Regions from separate parts of the Paenibacillus sp. FSL H8-0315 genome, predicted to be linked through region 1. Evidence: riboswitches for the same ligand, from Rfam matches in the RefSeq annotation. Region 1 holds a riboswitch; the other holds the start of a gene.

What was found. Region 1 has a riboswitch for cyclic di-GMP ahead of MHB56_RS24670 (DUF6612 family protein). Riboswitches for the same ligand answer to the same signal wherever they lie in the genome.
Region 2: it holds a riboswitch for cyclic di-GMP, as region 1 does, so the genes downstream of both, MHB56_RS17670 (transglutaminase-like domain-containing protein) here and MHB56_RS24670 (DUF6612 family protein) in region 1, are expected to answer to the same signal.

The regions. Positions count from the first base shown of each region.
Region 1 is NZ_JBBOTA010000001.1:5,691,173-5,700,384, reverse strand. Features, by position in the region: gene MHB56_RS24680 (CapA family protein) at 1-961, shown strand, start outside; gene MHB56_RS24675 (NADH-dependent flavin oxidoreductase) at 1,040-2,203, opposite strand; gene MHB56_RS24670 (DUF6612 family protein) at 2,316-3,164, opposite strand; cyclic di-GMP riboswitch class I at 3,282-3,373, opposite strand; gene MHB56_RS24665 (RNA polymerase sigma factor) at 3,577-4,095, shown strand; gene MHB56_RS24660 (DUF4179 domain-containing protein) at 4,079-5,692, shown strand; gene MHB56_RS24655 (Cof-type HAD-IIB family hydrolase) at 5,846-6,646, opposite strand; gene MHB56_RS24650 (pseudouridine synthase) at 6,908-7,672, opposite strand; gene MHB56_RS24645 (RsmB/NOP family class I SAM-dependent RNA methyltransferase) at 7,675-9,195, opposite strand.
Region 2 is NZ_JBBOTA010000001.1:4,058,897-4,068,108, reverse strand. Features, by position in the region: rRNA gene MHB56_RS17680 (23S ribosomal RNA) at 1-2,668, opposite strand, end outside; rRNA gene MHB56_RS17675 (16S ribosomal RNA) at 2,901-4,458, opposite strand; gene MHB56_RS17670 (transglutaminase-like domain-containing protein) at 4,826-5,635, opposite strand; cyclic di-GMP riboswitch class I at 5,649-5,729, opposite strand; cyclic di-GMP riboswitch class I at 5,804-5,886, opposite strand; gene MHB56_RS17665 (class D sortase) at 6,006-6,665, opposite strand; gene MHB56_RS17660 (GtrA family protein) at 6,768-7,175, opposite strand; gene MHB56_RS17655 (glycosyltransferase family 2 protein) at 7,162-8,142, opposite strand; gene MHB56_RS17650 (phospholipid carrier-dependent glycosyltransferase) at 8,240-9,212, opposite strand, start outside.

The sequences.
Region 1 (9,212 bases):
TTCGGATGCTAAACAGCCTGACGGAACCTATTCGTTCAGCCCCCTGTTTGCAAAAGTAGCTCCTTATCTGAAACAGGCTGATTTGACGATTGGCAATCTCGAAACCACCTTTGCTGGAAGCGGCCCCGAATGCCGGAAAAGCCCCCGATCAGGCGGTCCGATATTCAAATGTCCAGACGAACTGGCCCCTGCACTTAAGGAAGCCGGATTCGACGTATTAGTAACGGCCAACAATCATTGCATGGATTATGGTGCCCCGGGTCTGGTTCGGACGTTACGAGTTCTGGACCGTAATGGAATCGACCACACGGGAACAGCTAAATCATTAGAAGAATCCAAGAGAACGCTTATTAAAAACGTCAAAGGAATTACGATTGGCATCCTCTCCTACACAGCAGGAACTAACCGAATTCCTGTACCAGTGAGTAAGCCATGGCTGGTTAATCGGATATCTACGCCCAAGATCATTCGGGAGATTCGAGATTTAAAAAAGAAAGTCGATCTAGTCTTGCTTTATCTGCATTTCGGAAGCGAATATCGTTACACTCCAAACAAGAGGCAAAAAGAGCTGGTCAATCTCTTTTTTAAAAATGGCGCCGACATCATACTGGGGTCTCACCCACATGTTCTTCAACCGTTAGCACTTCGTGGAAAAAAACAATTCGTTATTTACTCATTGGGGAATTTTGTTTCTACTAAACTAATGAATATTCCTTATACACAAAGCGGTATCATTCTTACGCTTAAAATAAAGAAGGATGAAAAAGGACACACGAGTATAACTAACGTAGGTTACATCCCGACTTGTGTAGATCGAAGAATAAAAAGCGGCAGGAAAATTACAGAGATCATCCCCATCCGCGACGCATTAAAGAGAAGCGACACCGACATAAAAACAGAGCGGCGAAATCTCATGAATCGAATGTTGAAACATACGACAACAATCTTAAAGAGGGAATAGAGTCGTTACAGAAAAATAACGTTCCGCGGAATTTACCGCGGAACGTTATAGATTTAGACCTCAAAACTGTGTTTGGGTTTAGCGTAAACGATCAGGCATCATTAATTTAAGGAATTCTAGAATACCATTCTCTACTACAAGTTCTTCTCTATCTTGATCAGCAAGTACTCTTCTGATGAGATCTTCTTTACCCTCCAGTACTTTACTTGTCCAATGAGGATCAATGATAAGAGACCGTCCTACTGCTACTAATTCAGCATTTGTCAACGTGTCCTCTGCGTCCTGTTTGGTACGGATATCTCCTACCCCAATTAAAGGTATACGGCCATTGATTTTCTCATGCACATATTGCAGGATTGATTTTTCTTTAAAATCTTCTGATGCAGATACTTTCTTGAAGTCCCCTAATGAAATATGCAGATAATCCAGCTTTTTATCAGCTAATTTATCAATGAGATAAAAGGTATCGGTGATTTTAATTCCAGGCTCTTCATATTCTTCTGGAGAAAAACGATACCCGACAATAAAATCCTTAACCTTTGAATTGTCAACGACAGCAATAACTGCATCCACTAATTGGTTAATGAAATTAAATCTTTTCTCTAAGCTTCCTCCCCATTGATCTTCACGACGGTTGGAGTGTGGAGAGAAGAATTGTTGGATTAAATATGTGTTTGCTCCATGAATTTCTACCCCGTCAAATCCAGCTTGAATAGCACGTTGAGTCGCTTTTTTAAAATCCTCAATTACACCGAAAATTTCATCTTCTGTTAATGCTCTTGGAATTTCTGCATTCGGGCGTTCGGCAGCAATGGCGCTGGAGGAAACGGGTTGTACGCCACGCAATATTTTTGAATCTGTCATTCTTCCTGCATGGAATAGCTGTAAAATAGCCTTTGTTCCATTTCGTTTAATAGTAGATGCTAATCGGCTGAGGCTAGGAATAAATTCATCGGAGGAAACACTAAGTTCACCTTCCCATCCTTTTCCACCCTCTTGTACATTTGCTGCCGCAGTGATGACCGCACCTACTTCGCCCGTTCTTAGCGAATAGTATTTCAATTCATCTTGTGTTACTACACCGTCATAAAAGCTCATTCGAGTGGTCATTGGAGCCATAACCACTCGGTTTTTTAATGTCAGCCCTCTGCGAAAAGTTAATGCTGTGTCTAGTGCTATCATCTTTTTCCCAACTTTCATTAAATTATATTTAGATAAATTATTATATACATGCGCATACATATAAATTACAGCAATGATTTATTCTTGTCAACTAATAAAGAACTGCTGTTGGATACAACAAAAAGCGCTGTTCCGCTGAACAGCGCTTTTCGCTCGTTATGAATCGTCCTTATTATTCTAGTTCGGCCGGTTTTACAATGGCTGCACCTTTATTATTTTTGGAATATTTAGCTTCGATTTTCGTGGTGTATGTATCTTTGGCTCCATCACTTACCAGCACATAACTCAGATCGACTATCAGCTTTTCCGTTTGCCAGGTCTTAGTATTGACGAATAATTTCCACGTTACGCTTTTGGGTTGAACTGTCTCTCCATCCCAGAGGTTCTCCTGGTCATAGAGTTTGATTATCCCCTTAGCTGCTGTCGGATCGGTTACCGTGAATTGTAAGACTGTTTGTGCGCCAGCAGTGCTGACTTTCATGGATTTTTTATAACTTTTGACCGAATCAAGCATGGAAACAGGATCGTATTGGCCTTTAGAGTAAAAGGCATCCCATTCCGTTTTCTCCAGTCCAAGCCAATATTGTGCATCAGGATCGATTGGCTCCCCGTCATCGTCGTAACCTTCATCTTCAGATTCATCGATCAGTTCACTTCCGTCTACAAGATAGTAAAACTCCTTGTCATTGGCATATAGACTGTACGATGTTTCTAAAAGACTACTAGCGACAGTGCCTGCTGCGGCAAAATTCGGCAGACGGTTGATATCCAGCTTCAGAGTGTTGGTGTTGCTGATACGCACCCCGCCGCTTTGAATATCCTGTTTTTTGGTCACATCCAGATGGAAATTCTTTATTGCTTTGGAGGCTGCCGTTACTTTGCTGATCATCTGATCCGCGGTTACTACTGTTGAGGTAGCTGCTGACACTACTCCTGGATTAGACATCCATCCGATCGTTCCGGACAGCAATAAAGCACCTACTGCCAAACTAGTACCTATTGTTTTGAAAAAACTGTTCATGTACTTCCCCTTTCGGCCCCTTGCGATAATGTAACGCCGTATAGGTCGAAATAATAAAAGAGCTCAAAATAGACTACATATTCTTAGAGCTATCCTTTATGCTTCATAAGACATCCCTATGGCGGCCTGGCGATCATTTCCTTCTGTCGAAAGGCTTTAGACCCATGGCTTTGTGTCATCATCTTTCGATGATTTTACCTTTAACGCGGACATTCAATTAGTTTTAATAGATTACGGACGCATGTCCCACCGCTAATTTTATCATGGTTATAATTACCTGTAAACGACTTATCTTCCATTCGAATTCGCTATGATACTCAGAAGAAATACTACAATCAAAATGAAAAATGAACGATTACATACGCTTATAAGTCTTATTAATGAGAACAGCAAAGACAGGGGGTGCAGCAAAATGAGTGACCGGGAAATTTTCGAGCTCTATAAAGAACAAGTATATTATTTTTGTTACTACTTAATGAAAAATCAGGCAGATGCGGAGGATATTTCCCAAGAGGTATTTGTAAAAGTTATCTTAGCGGATAAGTCGAAGGTAAGAAACTTGAAAGCTTGGATTTTACGAATTGCTTCGAATGAGTGCAACAGTGTGATCAAAAGGCGTAAGACGGGGTGGATGAAAGAAGTACGTAATTATTTACTATCCAGGTCTGAGGAATCAAACCCTGTAGAAAAACGTTTGGATCGACAGGAAACTAAAAAAGAATTACAAGGGTTATACAGTCAGCTTCCTGACAAAATCAGAATGGTAGTAGTCCTTCGTTTTATAAACGAATTGACTGTACCCGAGATCTCTAAAGTTATGAGCATACCCGAAGGAACTGTAAAATCCAGACTGAACAAGGGACTTAAAATACTAAATAGAATGGGTGGAACCCAACTAAAGGAGCTGAATAGTAATGAGTCTGTATATTGAAAAAGATAAACATATTCCCCGACCGGATTATGATTTGATGTGGACTGCCATAGAACAAGAAGCATATACACGTCAAAGAAATCAGCATGCCTCCCAGAATACTCCTAGGTCTAATAAAAAGGTTATTCCTATCAGTATTGTCTTCTCTTGCCTCTTACTTGTAGCCATTCCTGTATTCGCTAGTATGACGATTAATTGGGATAAAATTGGTGGTCGAAGTGTGAGCAATGCATTAAATAACGGCATCGGTCAACAGTATAATCTTCAAACTTCCAGTTCAGGAGTAACAATGAATTTGAACGGTGTTGTAACTGATGGAGAAAAAATGAAAATGCTGTTATCACTTGATACTAAATCTGATCTATCCAAATATACTGGATTTGCTACAGAGGAAAACATCATGACTAGTGAATCCGGTGCCAAGGCAAAGGTATACGGTTATTTAGAATACGATCCTGAAAGCCAGAAACTCATTGGAGTATATGAGACACCTGATACATTAAAGGATGATAAAAAGGACTACAGGTTTGAAGCACGGAATCTCATTTTTTACAGTGATCGGAATATTCCCTTACAATCTAATCATCAAGCAGGGGATACTATCAATACTGGAGTTAAGCAATATCCAAGCCTTCAAATCGAATCCGTTCGACATGTTTCCAATCAAACCATTATCCGTTACAAAGTCGCTGCATCACCATCTGACTTAGGACGGGGTAATCCACATTTGGTAGTTAGTACTGGTGGTCAAAAGAATGAAGCAATTCCAACCATCATGCCTAACGAAGGATCGGATTTATTTATTGAACAGGTTTTCAATATAACTGAATCAGATTGGAAGGAAGCTAGTCTTCATTTTAGTTACATTGAAGAAGCGAAACGATTTTCAGGTACGTGGAAGTTCGATTTTAAAGCAGATGGAAAAAAAGCAAGTGAGGCGATTTACACTAAGAAACTGTATAACAGTCCTGAATTTCAAGAAAAGACCGGCATAACCTTAGATCAGCTAGTAGTTACCCCTTTGGATATCCAAATTCTAATAGATGAAAATGATTCGCTTAAAAAAGGAATTGTCCACTATAATACCGCTCAGTTGGTTATAGGTGATCAAACAATCACTGGGGGTTGGAATTTGAAAGGAGATCATTCCGAAAGCTACCAGCATTTATTTCAATTCGAATCTCCGGAATGGTATAACGACTGGTCCGATGTTCCAATGAAACTTATATTAAAGGATGCTGTCATTGAGAAACGTGATACTACTAAGAATTGGATCACTATAAACAAACCTAAAGAAGAAAAGCAGTTCACTTCACTTGATGTCGATGGGTTAAAAATTGAATTCACTTACTATACTGAGGGCGAAAATTTGATTGTCGAATCAACATCCAAATCTTCTGGCTTCAAAAGCGTTAACCAAACTACGTTACGGATTAATGGCAAAGAAGTGGTGCCTGAAATTACACCTAAGGGCATGATATCTACAGGAACTAATATTGATAGCTACAAAGATATCCCTTTCGACGAAAAAATCGAACTGAACCCTGGTATCTATAAATATAGCGATCCTAGCCGGAACGAGGAAATTAAACTTTAATGCAGGAAGTTAATCTATGTCCCGCCCTTTCTAGTTAATCCTAAGGGCGGGTTTATTTATGGATAAAATCATTTCTGTTTAGGTATCTCTTTTATTTCCTTCACAACAAAAAAAGCATAGAACGGACTCAAGTCCGCTTTATGCTTTCCATTATTAAGATAAACAATATTTAACCAGCGCATCTCGCACACCATGCTCGTTGTTAGACCCCGTGACAGCATTCGCTGCCGCTTTGACCTCAACCGGAGAATTATCCATCGCAACGCCCATACCCGCGTATGTAAGCATAGAAATATCATTAAAATAATTACCGATCGAAAGAACTTCCTCTTGCGGAATTCCCAGCTTCACAGCCAGATTCTTTAAGGCGTTGCCCTTGGAGGCTTCCGGATGCATCAAGTCAACGAAAAATTCACCACTGCGCAAAATATTGTACTCATGGGTCCAAGTACGCCATTCACGTTCAGCTTCGTCAAGGATTTCTGGTTGTGTAAATACAGTAAACTTAACAACCGGTTCACGGAAATCTTCCCATGCTGGCAGTGTAGCCGGCACGATACGGAAGTGTTCATACATATAATTGGCTTCTTTGGTCAGGTTTTCTACATTATCTACATACATATCAAAAGCCGTATTCACATCATAATGAATATCATGCTTTCTACAATAATCAATATAAGGGTCAAGACCACGAGCATCCATACCGTATTGATGCAGCACTTCCCGATCTTTCACACGAACCGTAGCAGCTCCATTATGACCCAGCACATAACCAGACAGCCCCATTTCCTCCATAAAAGGAATCGAGTTCTGCGGACTGCGGCCGGTACATAACACGATTTGTCCTCCAAGACGTGTAACCTCAGCAATGGCTTCTTTATTCTCAGTGCTCAAGTGGTGATCATCATTCAACAGTGTACCATCTACATCTAGTGCAATCAGTTTGTATCTCATACTCCCACCATCCTTGTCTTTCTTTTTCTATATATATTGAACCTGGCTATTTGAGTTAAGTTTCAGTCGCAACTGCGGTGAATATTTGGACTTCCAGCCGCTGTTGTTTCCAGATTTCTTGATTTATACCGTTTACTAGTGGTTGAAATCCGGAAACAAAGGCGGCCGCTATCGCTCTTACAGTTCCAAATTTCCCCTCCGCCACTCCATTCCCTTATCCCAAGTTTCCAAATTCAATTTATATACCATTTTTTCTCTATATTATTGTTCTGATGCTTCTGTACTTAAGAGTGCCAGTTCCTCTAGCGTAAGTTCACGACTAGCTCCCAGTGGCAGGCTTTCATCCAGCTTCAATTCTCCCATAGATACTCGTTTCAGAAAAGTGACTTTTTTGCCGACAGCTTGGAACATTCGCTTCACCTGGTGAAACTTTCCTTCTGTGATGATCAGCGAAATATGTGAGATTACTTTACTGCCGCGTTCTCTTCCCAATATAGTTAGCTGTGCAGGTAAAGTAACATATCCATCTTCCAGCTCGACACCTGCCGCAAAAGCCGCTACATCGTCTGCATCTACGTCTCCCTCAACTGTTGCTTCATACGTCTTAGGGACATGCTTGCGTGGCGATAGTAGCTCGTGAGCAAGCTTTCCATCATTGGTGAGCAGAAGCAGCCCTACTGTGTCCTTATCTAACCTTCCTACAGGAAAAGGTTCAAACTGTACATATTCCTGCTTTAAAAGATCCAGAACGGTCCGATCCCGCTTGTCCTCTGTTGCCGACAGAACTCCCGGTGGCTTATTCATCATAAGATAAATAAATTCACGATAGGTAACAAGCTCGCCGCCAACCACAATTTTATCGTGATACGGGTCTACATGAAATCCACTATCCTTGACGACTGCACCATTCACGGTAATTAAACCTTGCTTGGCTTGTTTACGAATATCGCTGCGTGATCCTACCCCCATATGGGACAATACTTTATCTAAACGCTGCTTTTTTGCAGTTTTCCCTGATAGGCTCATTCTTACATCCACCTCCAGCCTGCGGGATATTCATTCTTGAGCACACCGTCCTGCCACTTCCCCCAGCCTGCACTATAACCATCTATGCAGACCAGTACGTATCCTTTTTGGGTAGTTCCTATTTTAATAGAGAGACGTTCTTGACTAATCAACAATGTCTCTCCTTTAAGATAGGAAATAGCTTCATTACTCGTACTGGAAAGTGAGACACTTCGGCAGCTCTCTTCAGGGTGTAACGCGGTAGCCATTGGATGTCCTGGGATAAATCTGCCGTTACGGACATGTCCTACATACCATCCTGGACGAATCGCCTTTAATCCATTTAATCTTTCCTTAGGTAGTGGGGAGATGTACAGATGATCACCGAAGAAAATCGGATACCCTTTTGGCTCCCAGCCAAGCTGGTCTTTTATAAAATCTCCATATGCAGCCAAGGCTTGCTCTTCTCCTGAACCTTGACGGCCACGTTCAGCGCCAGCAGCAGATTTATTAGAGAACTTACCTTCTTTCCCTCGTCTGGCTTCTGGTTTGTTTGCGGATTTAATATGAGCAGTGCCTTTTTTATTCGTATTCCGTGTAACTGCACTCAACTTAACTTCGGCTTGATCACGTTCCTCTGCAGATACCTTTGGCCCCACATGCTGCAGCACAGCCATGAAATGTCCTTCACCTTTTACTTTATGCGGCCATAGTCTTGCTGTCCCTGATAGTTCTCCAAAACCAGGAGCAAATGAGCCAGTGCCTCCAACTGTAATCACCGAAAACTGTGGATGTTCAGAAATAAACTCCGATATAATTTCTTCATTTTCTTCTGTAGCAAATGTACAGGTTGAATAGACAAGTGTACCTCCCGGTGCCAACGCTGTTGCAGCAGAACGTAAAATATCCCGCTGCATGGCTGCATATTTGGCAGGTGTACCTGAATCCCACTGCTTCACCATGTCTTCATCTTTACGGAACATCCCTTCACCTGAGCAAGGAGCATCAATCAAGATTTTGTCAAAATAAAGCGGGAATGCCGCTGCAATATGATCTGGACTTTCGTTTAATACGATACCGTTGCGCACCCCATATAGCTCTAGATTTTTGGCTAAGGCTTTCGTGCGTTCTGGATGAAGATCATTGGTAACCAACAAGCCTTCTCCTGAGAGCTTGGCAGAAATCTGTGTGGATTTGCCCCCAGGTGCAGCGCATAAATCAAGGACACGATCTCCTGGCTGTACATCAAGCAGTTCCACAGGTGCCATAGCGCTTGGCTCTTGAATGTAATACAATCCCGCGTGATAATGTGGATGTTTACCTGGTCTGGCCCCATCCTCTGTATAGAATCCGGTTGGACACCACGGAATGGGTTCCAGCTCTAAAGTGGAAAGAGCTTGCAATTTCTCCACTGAAATTTTCAAGGTATTAACACGAACGCCTCCGTTAGGGGTCTCCTTGTACGAATCCGCAAATTGATTATAATCCGTTCCCAGCAAGTCCATCATACGCTCGCTGAAAGAACTGGGCAGTTGTGCCGCCATGATGCCGTCCTCCTGAT
Region 2 (9,212 bases), 1.6 Mb from region 1:
TCCTGCGCCCACGACAGATAGGGACCGAACTGTCTCACGACGTTCTGAACCCAGCTCGCGTACCGCTTTAATGGGCGAACAGCCCAACCCTTGGGACCTACTTCAGCCCCAGGATGCGATGAGCCGACATCGAGGTGCCAAACCTCCCCGTCGATGTGGACTCTTGGGGGAGATAAGCCTGTTATCCCCAGGGTAGCTTTTATCCGTTGAGCGATGGCCCTTCCATGCGGTACCACCGGATCACTAAGTCCGACTTTCGTCCCTGCTCGACTTGTAGGTCTCGCAGTCAAGCTCCCTTATGCCTTTGCACTCTGCGAATGATTTCCAACCATTCTGAGGGAACCTTGGAACGCCTCCGTTACTCTTTAGGAGGCGACCGCCCCAGTCAAACTGCCCGCCTGACACGGTCCCCGTACCCGGTAAGGGCACTAGGTTAGAACCTAGATACGATCAGGGTGGTATCCCAACGGCGCCTCCACCGAAGCTTGCGCTCCGATTTCTACGGCTCCCACCTATCCTGTACAGATCGTACCCAAATTCAATATCAAGCTGCAGTAAAGCTCCATGGGGTCTTTCCGTCTTGTCGCGGGTAACCTGCATCTTCACAGGTATTAAAATTTCACCGGATCTCTCGTTGAGACAGCGCCCAAGTCGTTACGCCATTCGTGCGGGTCAGAATTTACCTGACAAGGAATTTCGCTACCTTAGGACCGTTATAGTTACGGCCGCCGTTTACTGGGGCTTCGGTTCATAGCTTCGGGTTACCCCTAACCACTCCCCTTAACCTTCCAGCACCGGGCAGGCGTCAGCCCGTATACTTCGCCTTGCGGCTTCGCACAGACCTGTGTTTTTGCTAAACAGTCGCTTGGGCCTTTTCACTGCGGCCCCCTCGTGCTATTCACACTACCGGGGCACCCCTTCTCCCGAAGTTACGGGGTCATTTTGCCGAGTTCCTTAACGAGAGTTCTTCCGCGCGCCTTAGAATTCTCTTCTCGCCTACCTGTGTCGGTTTGCGGTACGGGCACCTTCTCCTGGCTAGAGGCTTTTCTTGGCAGTGTGAGATCATGACCTTCGCTACTACAATTTTCGCTCCCCATCACAGCCCAGCCTTATCGATGTGCGGATTTGCCTACACATCAGCCTCACTGCTTAGACGGACATCCATCAGTCCGCGTCACTACCCTCCTGCGTCACCCCATCGCTCATAGCGGATTACGGTGGTACAGTAATTTCAAACTGTTGTCCTTCGACTACGCCTTTCGGCCTCGCCTTAGGTCCCGACTTACCCTGAGCGGACGAGCCTTCCTCAGGAAACCTTGGGCTTTCGGCGGATCAGATTCTCACTGATCTTTTCGTTACTCATACCGGCATTCTCACTTGTGTAGTGTCCAGCGCTCTTTTCAGTACACCTTCAACCCCTACACAACGCTCCCCTACCCCAGATACATACGTATCTAGCCATAGCTTCGGTGGTGTGTTTAGCCCCGTTACATTTTCGGCGCAGAGTCACTCGACCAGTGAGCTATTACGCACTCTTTCAATGGTGGCTGCTTCTAAGCCAACATCCTGGTTGTCTGTGCAACTCCACATCCTTTCCCACTTAACACACACTTGGGGACCTTAGCTGATGGTCTGGGCTGTTTCCCTTTTGACAATGGATCTTAGCACTCACTGTCTGACTCCCGGCAATAAGTATATGGCATTCGGAGTTTGACTGAGCTTGGTAATCCTTGCGGACCCCGCACCCAATCAGTGCTCTACCTCCACTACTCTTATACCGAGGCTAGCCCTAAAGCTATTTCGGGGAGAACCAGCTATCTCCGAGTTCGATTGGAATTTCTCCGCTACCCCCACCTCATCCCCGCACTTTTCAACGTACGTGGGTTCGGGCCTCCAGTGCGTGTTACCGCACCTTCACCCTGGACAGGGGTAGATCACACGGTTTCGGGTCTACGTCCACATACTAATTCGCCCTATTCAGACTCGCTTTCGCTGCGGCTCCACCTTCTCGGCTTAACCTTGCATGTTAAACGTAACTCGCCGGTTCATTCTACAAAAGGCACGCCATCACCCATTAATAGGGCTCTGACTTTTTGTAAGCACACGGTTTCAGGTTCTATTTCACTCCCCTTCCGGGGTGCTTTTCACCTTTCCCTCACGGTACTGTTTCACTATCGGTCGCCAGGTAGTATTTAGCCTTAGCAGATGGTCCTGCTGGATTCATACGGGGTTTCACGTGCCCCGCACTACTCGGGATCCGTCTCGGAGAGAATACAGTTTAGGCTACAGGGCTTTTACCTCTATCGCGGGCCTTTCCAGACCTCTTCACCTACCATATTCCTTTGTAACTCCATGTGAGACGTCCCACAACCCCTAAGAGCAAGCTCTTAGGTTTAGGCTGTTCCGCGTTCGCTCGCCGCTACTGACGGAATCACTATTGTTTTCTCTTCCTCAGGGTACTTAGATGTTTCAGTTCCCCTGGTCTGCCTCTACATTTCCTATGTATTCAGAAATGAGTAACTGCGAATTACCACAGCTGGGTTTCCCCATTCGGACACCCCCGGATCAAAGCTTGCTTACAGCTCCCCGAGGCAGTTTCGTTGTTCGCCACGTCCTTCGTCGGCTCCTGGCGCCTAGGCATCCTCCGTGTGCTCTTATTAGCTTAACCTTGATTCTTCCGAAGAAAAATCTCACTAATAACATTTACTTGTTTGCACAAGTTGCTAAAAGATGTTCTAAAACGCAAATTCGTTTCGGTATCCAGTTTTCAAGGATCAAGTCTTACTTGAGAGCTTAAACTCTCAAAACTGAGCAACGAGTGAGTAACAGGCCTAAACCTGAGTTTTGAAAGCTTAGCTTCCGATTTGAATGTCCTCATTGCAGAGAACGATTCTCCATAGAAAGGAGGTGATCCAGCCGCACCTTCCGATACGGCTACCTTGTTACGACTTCACCCCAATCATCTACCCCACCTTCGGCGGCTGGCTCCCTTGCGGGTTACCCCACCGACTTCGGGTGTTGTAAACTCTCGTGGTGTGACGGGCGGTGTGTACAAGACCCGGGAACGTATTCACCGCGGCATGCTGATCCGCGATTACTAGCAATTCCGACTTCATGCAGGCGAGTTGCAGCCTGCAATCCGAACTGAGACCGGCTTTGATGGGATTGGCTCCACCTCGCGGCTTCGCTTCCCGTTGTACCGGCCATTGTAGTACGTGTGTAGCCCAGGTCATAAGGGGCATGATGATTTGACGTCATCCCCACCTTCCTCCGGTTTGTCACCGGCAGTCACTCTAGAGTGCCCAACATTACTTGCTGGCAACTAAAGTTAAGGGTTGCGCTCGTTGCGGGACTTAACCCAACATCTCACGACACGAGCTGACGACAACCATGCACCACCTGTCTCCTCTGTCCCGAAGGCCGCTGCTATCTCTAGCAGATTCAGAGGGATGTCAAGACCTGGTAAGGTTCTTCGCGTTGCTTCGAATTAAACCACATACTCCACTGCTTGTGCGGGTCCCCGTCAATTCCTTTGAGTTTCAGTCTTGCGACCGTACTCCCCAGGCGGAGTGCTTACTGTGTTAACTTCGGCACCAAGGGTATCGAAACCCCTAACACCTAGCACTCATCGTTTACGGCGTGGACTACCAGGGTATCTAATCCTGTTTGCTCCCCACGCTTTCGCGCCTCAGCGTCAGTTACAGCCCAGAAAGTCGCCTTCGCCACTGGTGTTCCTCCACATATCTACGCATTTCACCGCTACACGTGGAATTCCACTTTCCTCTTCTGTACTCAAGCCACCCAGTTTCCAGTGCGACCTCAGGTTGAGCCCAAGGTTTAAACACCAGACTTAAATAGCCGCCTGCGCGCGCTTTACGCCCAATAATTCCGGACAACGCTTGCCCCCTACGTATTACCGCGGCTGCTGGCACGTAGTTAGCCGGGGCTTTCTTCTCAGGTACCGTCACTCCGGTAGCAGTTACTCTACCGGACGTTCTTCCCTGGCAACAGAGCTTTACGATCCGAAAACCTTCATCACTCACGCGGCGTTGCTCCGTCAGGCTTTCGCCCATTGCGGAAGATTCCCTACTGCTGCCTCCCGTAGGAGTCTGGGCCGTGTCTCAGTCCCAGTGTGGCCGTTCACCCTCTCAGGTCGGCTACGCATCGTCGCCTTGGTGGGCCGTTACCCCACCAACTAGCTAATGCGCCGCAGGCCCATCCCTCAGTGACAGATTGCTCCGTCTTTCATTCTTCTCTCAGGAGAAAAAAGAAATTATCCGGTATTAGCTACCGTTTCCGGTAGTTATCCCAGTCTGAAGGGCAGGTTGCCTACGTGTTACTCACCCGTCCGCCGCTAAGTTATTTTGAAAGCAAGCTTTCAAAATAACTCCGCTCGACTTGCATGTATTAGGCACGCCGCCAGCGTTCGTCCTGAGCCAGGATCAAACTCTCCAATTAGTATTGAAAAGAGCGATATGCTCATTTTGAAACATCTGACGAGAAAATTAATTCTCTAATTTTGGATTTCACTTGCGTGATTTCCTACTCACTCGTTGTTCAGTTTTCAAAGATCAAGTTCTCGTTGGCGCCGTTTAATGTCTCAGCAGCAACTCTTATAATATATCATGTTGTTTTCAGAAATGCAAGCTTTATTTTTCGAAGCTTTTTATCAGCCTCGTCTATATCGCCTGTACGCTGTCTAACAACGCTTACCTATAATACCCCAACTATTAATAGAAAAGCAACCCCTAATATAAAAATAAACAACTAGCTTAATAATTAAGCTAGTTGTTTATTTAATAGGGTTATATTTCTAGCGACGAACTTAATAGTATTTTGCCGCAGTATATTTGCTTGAGGCTTTAATTAAATCGGTTTTCTTATCACTCTTTGAAAGTCCTGCATCCACTGTAGTATCAATGGTAACCCACTTCCCATTAAGCAACACTTCGTTCCAGGCATGATATTGCGTAACGTAGCTTGTATTCCCCATTACCAACTTAGCAGGAACATCTACACTCCGCAGCATTGCGGCAAAAAGAGAAGCGTAATCATAGCAAATCCCTTTTTTAGTAGTCAATGTCTTATCGATGCTTGGAATATAATCAGTAGTTACACTATTAGCAAGAGAGTAATCATATTGTACATTCGCAACTACATAGTTATAGATCGCTTTAACTTTCTCTTCGTCTGTTGTTTTGCCTTGTACTAATTGTTTAGCTTTGACAATCGCTTTATCAGAAGAACTCCATTTCACATTCTGTACGGAGCCCAAATATACGGAATTCGAGTCACTCATGGTTACGTCTACTACTTCGGAATATAATGCTTTGTATTTATTGCCGGTTGTATTCTCCAGAACAGAAACCTTATAAGTCCCATTTCCTTGTTGCAAAGGGAAGTCCTCAGCTTGTCCAGAAGCATACAAGTTATATGTATAGCTGCTGTTATCTTTGGTGATCATGAGTTTGATTCTTTTATCTTTCGGAATATCATAGTTAATACCAATAACACCTTGAGCCACTTTGGATGTAATCAACCAGCTGGCATCTGCACTTGCAGCTTGAGCTGTACTTACCGAAACTGAAGTCATTAGGACGAACAACGCCACCAGCATAAAATAAACCTTTTTCACGGATAAAACTCCTTTCGGTAGCTGGCTGCCATCCTTTCGGGAAGGCCCTTTAGCTTTGCGTCCCTACCTTTCGATAGGTTTGCCGTTATCGTATAAGCTCTATCTGTTCTAGCTTTACTAGATATAATTGATAGAATCCATTTGAAACAAACAAAAAAAGCCTCTTCATTCGGTAGCTGGCTGCCATCCTTTCGGGAAAAGGCCCTTTAGCTTTGCGTCCCTACCTTTCGGAAGGTTTGCCGTTATCGTGTTTAGCTTTCATAGTATAATACTATCATATTTATAGTTGTGAACAAGACCTAATTTACTAGATTACCCATTATTTTATAAATATCTCCCGGTATTTGTGTTTTCTTGTCATTCACTATTCTCATTTTGTTAATTTGGCATGAACAATCAGCCGATGCGTTGGATTCACTAGCGGATCACATGTAATCAGAGTAAGAATCTTATCCTTGTCATTCCCGTCAAGAACGGAGACATCACTCGGATCTACAACAGAAATATCGTATACCTCATAGTTAAACACCTGATCACTAGTCTTTACCGTGATAACATCCCCCACAACAACCTCATTCAATCTGTTAAACAAACGACCCGTAGTTCGAGCCCGATGCGCCGCGATTGCAGCATTCCCGATCTCTCCAAGGGGTGCCGTTTCTTTCATATGGGCTGCAGCATGTTTCATATTAGCTTTTGTAGCCCCTTCTAATACAGGCAGCTTCAAATCAATCTTATCGATTTCAATTAGTGCGATTACTTTGCCACCGACTTCAATCTCCGGTTCAGGCTTTTCTGTCTCTTGGGGTTGGGGCTGTGCCTGGGCATCCAGAACCGATTCCTCTGCTAACAGCTGAGTAACTTCAGCATACCTGCTCCTCAGATCTGACTGGGGAGTACTATCGGCAGTGCTTAGTTCAGCCGTTTCTAATAACTTCTCCTGCTGCCTGTCGTTGTACCATTCGTTAGCTGTCGGATATAACATGATAAGTATCCCAGCCAGTATGAGTAGATAGGAGAATTTACGCAATGTTATTCACCTCCGTATATTGTTTCTATGGTTATATACAAATCAAGCAGAAACAGCTACTTGCCTTTAAGCATAGCAACTCCTTCTGCCTGAAATTAATGTTTAAAATACCCATTTACGACTTCCAAAGAAATTGATGATCACCGTGATAAAGGTAACCAGCACCTTCGAGATCAAGACTTGAATACCTAGTTTGTCTGTCAACAGATGCATTAGCAGCAGTGATATTCCGAGCACTACCAGATTCAGCACGATAAACTTGACCAGCTGCGCGCGGTCGAAGCCTTCTTTATTCCCCCGGTTGCGATCACGAAAGGTTACTTTTTTATTCAAAATAAAGCTATTCGCCGTGCCTGCACTATAGGAGATCACCTGCGCCAATGCGTATACCATCCCTAGAGAATTCAACAATGTGAAAATCACAAAATCAATAAGCGTATTGAGCAAACCTACGGCATTAAATTTGAGGAACTGTATGAATGCAGCGCGCAAGTTCTTATCTGACATCATTGTGGTCCTTCCGGCGGTCCAGTTGTTCTTCGTTCTGGTAGCCTTTAGTCTCACTAACAATATATAGCGGTCTATCTTTAGACTCGTCATAAATCCGTCCGATATACTCCCCAATCACACCTAACAGCATCAGAACGATACCGTTAAAGAGCAGATTAACGCCTACAATGGAAGCCCAGCCCGGAACCGTCCAGGAGGTAAAAAATATCTTTTGAAACAAGACGAAAAATAAATAGAGAAAGCTAGAGAATGAAAGAAAGAATCCAATATACGTAGCAATCTTAAGCGGCTTATGTGAAAAAGAGGTGATGCCATCTAACGCAAAACGAATCATTTTCTTCAGCGGATATTTGGTTTCTCCGGCAAAACGTTCTTCCCGTTCATATTCCACCATAGTCTGCTTGAAGCCAACCCAGCTCACCAAACCTCTGACATAGCGGTTCTTTTCTTTAAGTCCCCGCAGGACATCACATACCTTACGGTCAATAAGACGGAAATCGCCTGTATCCGTTGGAATATCCACACTTATCATACTGCTGAGCAGGCGGTAAAAAAGCTTCGCGGTGACCTTTTTGAACATCGTTTCTCCGTGGCGCTTCAGGCGTTTCGCATATACAACGTCGTAGCCCTCTTTCCACTTCTCGATCATTTGCAAAATGACCTCCGGAGGATCCTGAAGATCAGCGTCAATAACAACAACCGCTTGACCTTCGGCATAGTCCATGCCAGCTGTAATCGCTACCTGATGTCCGAAATTACGCGAGAAGTCAATCAGCTTGACATGCTCGTCTCGTTCACAGATCTCCCGAATCATCTGGGCGGAACGATCACGACTGCCGTCATTGACGAAGACCAGCTCATAAGTATCGCCGCACTCGTCCATTACTTTTTTCAAACGTTCATAAGTATGGCTAATTACTTGCTCCTCATTGAACATGGGTACAATCACACTATATCTGGCTTTCACCTTTATTCCTCCTACAAGCTTTTTGGAGCGTTACATCCATCTACACTTCATAATAACGCTGCATGCATAAACTTATTTTATAGATTTTTATTAAATCCTAGAAAACCCAAGTAGGGAACCAACGCAGCATATCTTTCACGTAATCTCCACTGACCTGCATCCCTGACAGTACCGGGTAGAAAGCGATAAAGAGCAGCAAAGCAACAGCTACATAGACATACTGTACGTAACGTGCCTCAGGGAATTTAGTATCCAGCAACTTCATTATATATACAATACCAAGAATCATAAATGGCACCATAGCAAAATAATGGTAAATAAATGTTTCTCTTGGGACAAGCATCCACGGAACATATTGCGAGAAGAAGGCAATCCAGATCATGTAGAGATTCTTATCTTTACGTTTCAGCGTAATCCACAGTGTTGCCAACATTGCAAAAATACCCGTCCACCAGATAAGCGGATTCCCCATAGTCACTATACTGCTGACCTGACCTTCCGGCAAACCTTCACCACCGCTAAAGAACCAGACCGGTCTCTTCATAAACGGCCATTGCCACCATGAGGAAGCAAAAGGATGTGTAGCTACAAGCTGGCTGTGGTAGTTGTACATATTCTTTTGGGAATCAATCAAACCTTTTATAGTGAAGCCCTCTGCTGATGCAGATAACCCCGGCACAAAAGATAAGCTATAAATAATTACTGGAATAATTACAAAGAACCCGATACAACTAGCCAACGTAATAATAGTCTTTTTCCAAAAAGAATCTACTGCTTCACGACAGGTGCCCAGCAATTCCTTGTCTTTAATCTTCCCCTCTGCCAGCAGGCGTCCGGAGGCTTGGTATTCTCTGTAGCGTTCAAAAAGGGAGATAGCCAGCATAATGGCCAGCCCTGCTCCTCCATAGAGCACAATCCATTTCGAAGCTACGCCGATTCCGAAGAATAAGCCAGACCAGAATAACGGAATTAATGTTTTTCTTAAAGGCTGCTTGTAGAAATTCATTGTGTAATACCGCTGCATAAAATAGAACATCAACATAATGAAGAACACTCCGTATACGTCAATC